Frankia alni ACN14a: one gene and its partner. The protein of the gene in region 2 binds, or shares a complex with, the protein of the main gene of each other region. Links are inferred from orthologs where the notes say so. Each region holds a gene or a part of one and is shown on either strand. Other genes may lie near its edges. The genes, in order: rpsG and tig.

Region 1 (3,194 bases), 910 kb from region 2 along the record:
GCCAACTGCGTCAAACATGTCCTCGTGGACCTCCGGTGCCGGTATCGTGCTGTCTCGTACAGCGTGCCAGGACCAGGATCGCGGTCGTACGAGGGCTGCGGTCGTACGAGGGCTGCGGATGTACCAGGGCCGTGGGTGTACCAGGGCCGTGGGATGCCGCCGAGGTCCCCGGGTTCCGGCTCGCTGCCTTCGGTGCTGATGCCGGAGTCCGGCCGCCCCGCCATGCGGGTAGTGGATTGTCGGCTCCGGTGGGCCCGATCGACGCGGGCCGGTGTGATCCCGGGCTGTGCCGGGTTCTGGGCGAGTTGCGTGTTTCGGGACCGCCGGTGCGGCTGTCGTGTGCGACGGCCGGGCCCGCCGTCCGAGGTCATGGGCTTGTGGGGCTGCGGTGTCTGCGTCGGACGTCGGCCGATACCCCGTTCGACACGTGACGCGGCCGTGGAGTACTGTTGATTCCTGTGGCCGGAGTCCACGTGACTCCGGCGTGCGTCTTGCACTTCGATGTGGCGCCGTGGTGCCTGGCAGGCTGACGTAAAGTCACCGCCCGGGTGTCCGTCGGCGACTGTCGGGCTCGGTTCCGCGAAGCGGCCGGGCGGGTTGGCGCGCTGTCCACCGCAGTTGGATCAATCGAATGTGTGATCCTCTTCGGACGAAACGGCGCGACACGCCCGACCGCGTGGGTCGGAGAAGCCGGTCGAGGCCACCGCGGTGGCCCTGGTGCGGTTCGCAAGGAAAGCAGGTAGGCCGGCGTACCGGTCTGGTTGCCCAAGGCAGTACGACGAGGCGTCACAGGAACGGGAGCGGCGTTGCCCACGATCCAGCAGCTGGTCCGCAAGGGCCGGCAGGACAAGGTCGAGAAGACCAAGACCCCGGCACTCAAGGGGAGCCCTCAGCGTCGTGGTGTGTGCACCCGCGTCTACACGACCACCCCCAAGAAGCCGAACTCGGCGCTGCGCAAGGTCGCGCGTGTCCGGCTGAACAGCGGGATCGAGGTCACCGCCTACATTCCCGGCGTCGGCCACAACCTGCAGGAGCACTCGATCGTCCTGGTTCGCGGCGGTCGAGTGAAGGACCTTCCGGGCGTTCGCTACAAGATCGTCCGAGGCGCTCTCGACACGCAGGGCGTCCGTAACCGCAAGCAGGCTCGTAGCCGCTACGGCGCGAAGAAGGAGAAGGGCTGATGCCGCGCAAGGGGCCCGCGCCCAAGCACGCCGTCGTCGTCGACCCGGTGTACGGGTCGGCGCTGGTGACCGCGCTGGTGAACAAGGTGCTGATGAGCGGCAAGAAGTCGGTCGCGGAGCGCATCGTGTACGGCGCGCTGGAAGGCGCGAAGAACAAGACCGGCAACGACCCGGTCGTCACGCTCAAGCGGGCGCTCGACAACGTCAAGCCCACGCTGGAGGTGCGCAGCCGCCGGGTCGGTGGCGCCACCTACCAGGTGCCGGTCGAGGTTCGCGCCGGCCGCAGCACGACCCTCGCTCTGCGCTGGATCGTCGGCTACTCCCGGGCTCGTCGTGAGAAGACGATGACCGAGCGGCTGATGAACGAGCTCATCGACGCGAGTAACGGCCTCGGCGCGAGCGTGAAGCGCCGGGAGGACACCCACAAGATGGCGGAGTCCAACAAGGCCTTCGCCCACTACCGCTGGTAGCTCGACATGCCATCTGACGCACCTTCCTCGCTGGCCAGTACCCGCAACATCGGGATCATGGCCCACATCGACGCGGGCAAGACCACCACGACCGAGCGCATCCTCTTCTACACCGGTGTGAACTACAAGATCGGTGAGGTCCACGAGGGCGGCGCGACGATGGACTGGATGGAGCAGGAGCAGGAGCGGGGGATCACCATCACCTCCGCGGCCACCACCTGTATCTGGCGCGACCACACCATCAACATCATCGACACGCCCGGCCACGTCGACTTCACGGTTGAGGTCGAGCGGTCGCTGCGCGTCCTCGACGGCGCCGTGGCGGTGTTCGACGCCGTCGCCGGCGTCGAGCCGCAGAGCGAGACGGTCTGGAAGCAGGCCGACCGGTACAACGTGCCGCGGATCGCCTTCGTCAACAAGATGGACCGGGTCGGCGCGGAATTCCACCGCTGCGTGGACATGATGGTCGAGCGGCTCGACGCGACGCCCGCCGTCATCCAGCTCCCCTGGGGCGTGGAGTCGGACTTCCGCGGCGTCATCGACCTGATCCGGATGAAGGGCCTGCTCTGGAAGTCCGAGGACAAGGGCGCCTCCTACGAGGTCGTCGACATTCCTCGGGACCACCTGGAGGCCGCGCAGGAATGGCGCGACAAGCTCCTGGAGACGGTCGCGGAGAACGACGACGAGCTCATGGAGCTCTACCTCGAGGGTGAGGAGCCCTCCGAGGAGCAGCTCATGGCCGGTCTGCGGCGCGGCACCCTCGCCAGCAAGATCAACCCGGTGCTGTGTGGCTCCGCGTTCAAGAACAAGGGCGTCCAGCCCATGCTCGACGCGGTCGTCGACTTCCTGCCGAACCCGCTGGACATCGGCGCCACCATCGGTCACTCGGTCAGCGACGAGGACGCCGAGGTCCGCCGCGAGCCCAGCGAGGACGAGCCGTTCTCGGCGCTTGCCTTCAAGATTATGAGCGACCCGTACGTCGGCAAGCTGACCTACATCCGGGTGTACTCGGGCAGGCTCACCGGCGGCTCGCCAGTGCTGAACTCGACGAAGGACCGCAAGGAGCGCATCGGGCGCATCCTGCAGATGCACGCCAACCACCGGGAGGACCGGGACGGCGTCGGTGCGGGGCAGATCGTCGCCGTGGTGGGGCTGAAGAACACCACCACCGGTGACACGCTCTGCGACCCGAACGCGCCGGTGATCCTGGAGTCGATGACGTTCCCGGCGCCGGTCATCCACGTCGCGATCGAGCCGAAGACGAAGGCCGACCAGCAGAAGCTGGGCACCGCCATCCAGCGGCTCGCCGAGGAGGACCCGACCTTCCAGGTCCGCACCGACGAGGAGACCGGCCAGACGATCATCGCCGGCATGGGCGAGCTGCACCTCGACGTGCTGGTCGACCGCATGCGTCGCGAGTACGGCGTCGAGGCCAACGTCGGCAAGCCGCAGGTGGCCTACCGGGAGACGATCCGCCGCAAGGTGGAGAAGGTCGACTACACCCACAAGAAGCAGACGGGTGGGTCCGGCCAGTACGCCCGAG
Region 2 (3,296 bases):
GATGCGCTCCTGCATCATCCGCTTGGTGTAGAGCATCTGCTCCGCCTGGATGGCGATGTCGGAGGCGGTGCCCCCGATCCCTCCCGACGGCTGGTGCATCATGATCCGCGCGTGCGGCAACGAGTAGCGCTTGCCCGGCGCCCCGGCGCAGAGCAGGAACTGGCCCATCGACGCGGCGAGGCCGAGCGACACGGTCGCGACATCGTTCTCGACGAACTGCATGGTGTCGTAGATCGCCATGCCGGCGCTCACGGACCCACCCGGCGAGTTGATGTAGAGGAAGATGTCCCGGGTCGGATCCTCCGCGTTGAGCAGCAGGAGCTGCGCGCAGATCGCGTTGGCGATCGAGTCCTCGACCACCGATCCGAGGAAGACGATCCGGTTGGCCAGCAGGCGGTTGAACACCTGGTCGTCGAAGGCGGGTCCACCCTGGCCGGGCGAACGGAGCTCCGGACCCGGAACTGGTAGGCGCGGAACTGCGAGGTTACTCACGGTCAGCTCCTCGGCTTCCTCACATGGGGCGGCTGATTGACCGGCTCGACACTATCTGTGACACGCGCAAGTTCATGCCCTTCAGGCTCGATGTTCGCGCTGGGCGTGAGGACCGGCCAGTCCGGACGCCCGCGCGACCCCGCCCGCCGGGCACCGGCGAGGGTCCGCCGGGGGCCCGACGGCAACGCCAGACGGCCCCCGGACAGAGTCCGGAGGCCGCCTGAAGAGCCGAGATCGCCGCGGCGCGAGCCGCCCCGCGGCCTGCCACGAGGGTCAGATGTCGCGGTCTCCGCTGTCGACCGCCGCGGTCGCGGCCGGTGCCTCGGCCGGCTCCGCTGCCGCGTCGTCGCCAGCGTGGTCGTGACCGGCGTGGTCGGCGTGGTCGTGGCCCTCGTGATCGTGGCCGGCGTGGTCGTCGTCCTCGTCGGCGTCCGGCGCCGGGCGGGCCGGGAGCGCGAGCTCCACCGGGTTGCCCTCCCCGTCGACGACCTTGGCGTTCTCGAGCAACAGGAACAGCGCCTTGGTCCGCAGGACGTCGGCCATCAGCGCCTGCAGCCCCTCGCCCTGGGCGAGCTGCTGGGCGTAGACGTCGGGCTGCAGGCCGGAGCGCTGGGCGCGGTAGATCACCTGCTCCATGAGCTCGCCCTGGTCGATGCCGATCGACTCGGCGTCGATGACCGCGTCGAGGATGAACTGGGAGCGAATCGCCTTGCCCGCGGTCTCGCGGACCTCGGCGTCGAACTCCTCGGCGGTCTGGCCGAGCGTCTCCAGGTAGGTCGCGCGGTCGGTGCCGATGTTCTCCAGCTCGTGGGACAGCCGGTGCTCCCGGGCCTCGATCTCACCTGCGAGCAGGGAGTCCGGAACGGGCACATCCACCCGCTCCAGCAGGCTCTCCAGCAGCTTCTCCCGGGCCTGCCCGACCTGCTCGGTGCGCCGCGACTGCTCCAGCCGACTGCGTACGTCCCCGCGCAGGTCGTCGAGCGTGTCGAACTCGCTGGCGGTGGTGGCGAAGTCGTCGTCGAGGGCGGGAAGCTCCTTCTCCTTGACCCCGCGGACCGTCGCGGTCACCTCGGCCTGCTGGCCCGCCTGGTCGCCCGCCAGCAGCTCCGTGGTGAACGTGCGGGACTCGCCGTCGGCGGCACCGACGATCGCCTCGTCCAGACCCTCGATGAGGTTGCCGCTGCCGACCTCGTAGGACAGCCCCGTCGCCTCGGCGCCCTCGATCGGCTTGCCGTCGGCCTGCGCGGACAGGTCGAGCGAGACGAAGTCGCCCGTCTGCACCGCCCGCTCGACCGGCTGAAGCTGGGCGAACCGGTCGCGTAGCGCGCCGAGCTGCTCCTCGACCTGCTCGTCGGTGACCTCGACGGCGTCCACCGTGACCGACAGGTCGGCGAACTCCGGCAGCGCCACTTCGGGACGGACGTCCACCTCGGCGGTGAACACGAGCTGGCCGCCGTCGGCGAACTCGGTGATGTCCACCTCGGGCCGCGACAGCACGTCGACCTCCTCGGCCTGCACGGCCTCGGAGTAGAGCTGCGGCAGCGCCTCCTGGACGGCCTCGTCCAGGATCACGCCGCGACCGAGCCGCTGGTCGAGGATCCGCGGTGGAACCTTGCCCGGCCGGAAGCCGGAGACGCGGACCTGGCGGGCCAGCTTGCGGTAGGTGGCGTCGAGCGAGGGCTTGAGCTCGTCGAAGGGCACCTCGACGGTGAGCTTGACCCGGGTCGGGCTGAGGGTCTCCTTGGTGGCCTTCACGGCGCGGCGGTCTCCTGGTACGACGTTGGACGGGGTGACACGCCGAGGCTATCGGTCGGGGCGGGGAGACTCGAACTCCCGATCTCCTGCACCCAAAGCAGGCGCGCTAGCCACTACGCTACGCCCCGAGGCGTTGCACGCTTATCCTACGGGGTAAGCTCGCCTCGATCACCTCGCGGGTGTAGCTCAATGGCAGAGCCCCAGCCTTCCAAGCTGGCCATGCCGGTTCGATCCCGGTCACCCGCTCTTCAGCTCTCCCTGCCCCGGCGGGGTTCGGCACCGCGCCGGGCCGCTGTGCCGCGGCGAACGGCACAGGCCGAGATCCCCCTCAATCCACCCACACGCGGGTGTCCGAGGTCGGATCCCCACCCGTGAGTCCCCCGCGCCGGTTCGACGACGATCACCCCCGCGCACCCGGCCGGAGTCGGCGTCGAGGCCGGCTCGGCCCGCGCCCACCGACATGCCGGGCTGGCATGTCGGTTCGCTCGTCGCCGGCATGTCGCGTGGCCGGGGACGATGTCGGCGGTCATCGTCCGCCGACGGATCAACCCCGGGTCGCGCCGAGGTCCGCCGGATGGCCGGGCGTATTTTCGGGAGCTTCTCCCCCGACACCGGCCCGTGACCACCACCGGACCGCCAGAAGGAGTGCACATGGTGATGACGCGCCGCGGCTGGCTACCGGTGGTGGTCGGGATCGGGATCGGGCTGAACACCATCCGCCTGCACGCCCGCCTACACGCCCTCGAGGTGATCGAGACAGGCGAGACCGGAGCGGGCGAGACCGGAGCGGGCGAGCAGGCCGCGCCCCAGGCGCCCGGCACCGGGCGGAGCTCCCCTTATGTCCTGCTCTCCGTCCCCGGACTGACGCTCACCCCGGGCCAGCGCCGCGCCGCCGAGGCGCACGCCCACCGACACGGGCTGGAGGTGCTCGACCTGGTCCCGGCGGAACTGGCCGCGCACCGGATCCTCGACCTGGCAAGGATGGTGGAGCCGGCGACCTACCGGACGGCCCGTCTCGCCCGTGGTCGCGGGGCGTTCCAGGCGGTCCT

What was found.
Region 1: the proteins of tig (region 2) and rpsG are in contact, whole or in part, in a crystal structure (PDB 3GTY), measured with the Thermotoga maritima proteins. The link is inferred for Frankia alni ACN14a from one-to-one orthologs. Residues at the interface, in WP_004081061.1 of Thermotoga maritima: Glu122, Val124, Val129, Leu130, Tyr133, Glu188, Gly259, Ile262, Tyr263, Glu266, Ser270, Glu273, Gln274, Glu277, Arg308, Gln311, Ile312, Ser315, Tyr316, Glu325, Arg329, Arg336, Leu363, Phe366, Trp367, Arg373, Leu377, Arg381, Leu384, Glu387; in WP_004081843.1 of Thermotoga maritima: Lys34, Lys52, Lys55, Glu59, Arg62, Gln63, Glu66, Asn67, Lys69, Val71, Arg95, Ala109, Lys110, Lys111, Gly112, Arg113, Pro114, Glu117, Glu121, Ile124, Ala125, Tyr127, Asn128, Asn129, Thr130, Gly131, Lys135, Asp139, Arg142, Met143.

The regions. Positions count from the first base shown.
Region 1 is NC_008278.1:1,154,337-1,157,530, forward strand. What follows is about bases 34-2,915. They hold rpsG (30S ribosomal protein S7), read left to right. Parts: upstream 34-1,180; coding sequence 1,181-1,651; downstream 1,652-2,915. Other genes in these bases: rpsL (30S ribosomal protein S12), read left to right, coding at 807-1,181; fusA (elongation factor G), read left to right, coding at 1,658-2,915. Outside these bases: mug (G/U mismatch-specific DNA glycosylase), read right to left, coding at 1-18; more of fusA, read left to right, coding at 2,916-3,194.
Region 2 is NC_008278.1:2,067,339-2,070,634, reverse strand. The notes cover bases 7-2,990. They hold tig (trigger factor), read right to left. Parts: upstream 2,248-2,990; coding sequence 766-2,247; downstream 7-765. Other genes in these bases: FRAAL_RS08245 (class I SAM-dependent methyltransferase), read left to right, coding at 2,899-2,990; FRAAL_RS08265 (ATP-dependent Clp protease proteolytic subunit), read right to left, coding at 7-492. Outside these bases: more of FRAAL_RS08265, read right to left, coding at 1-6; more of FRAAL_RS08245, read left to right, coding at 2,991-3,296. UniProt on the Bacillus subtilis protein: Involved in protein export. Acts as a chaperone by maintaining the newly synthesized protein in an open conformation. Functions as a peptidyl-prolyl cis-trans isomerase.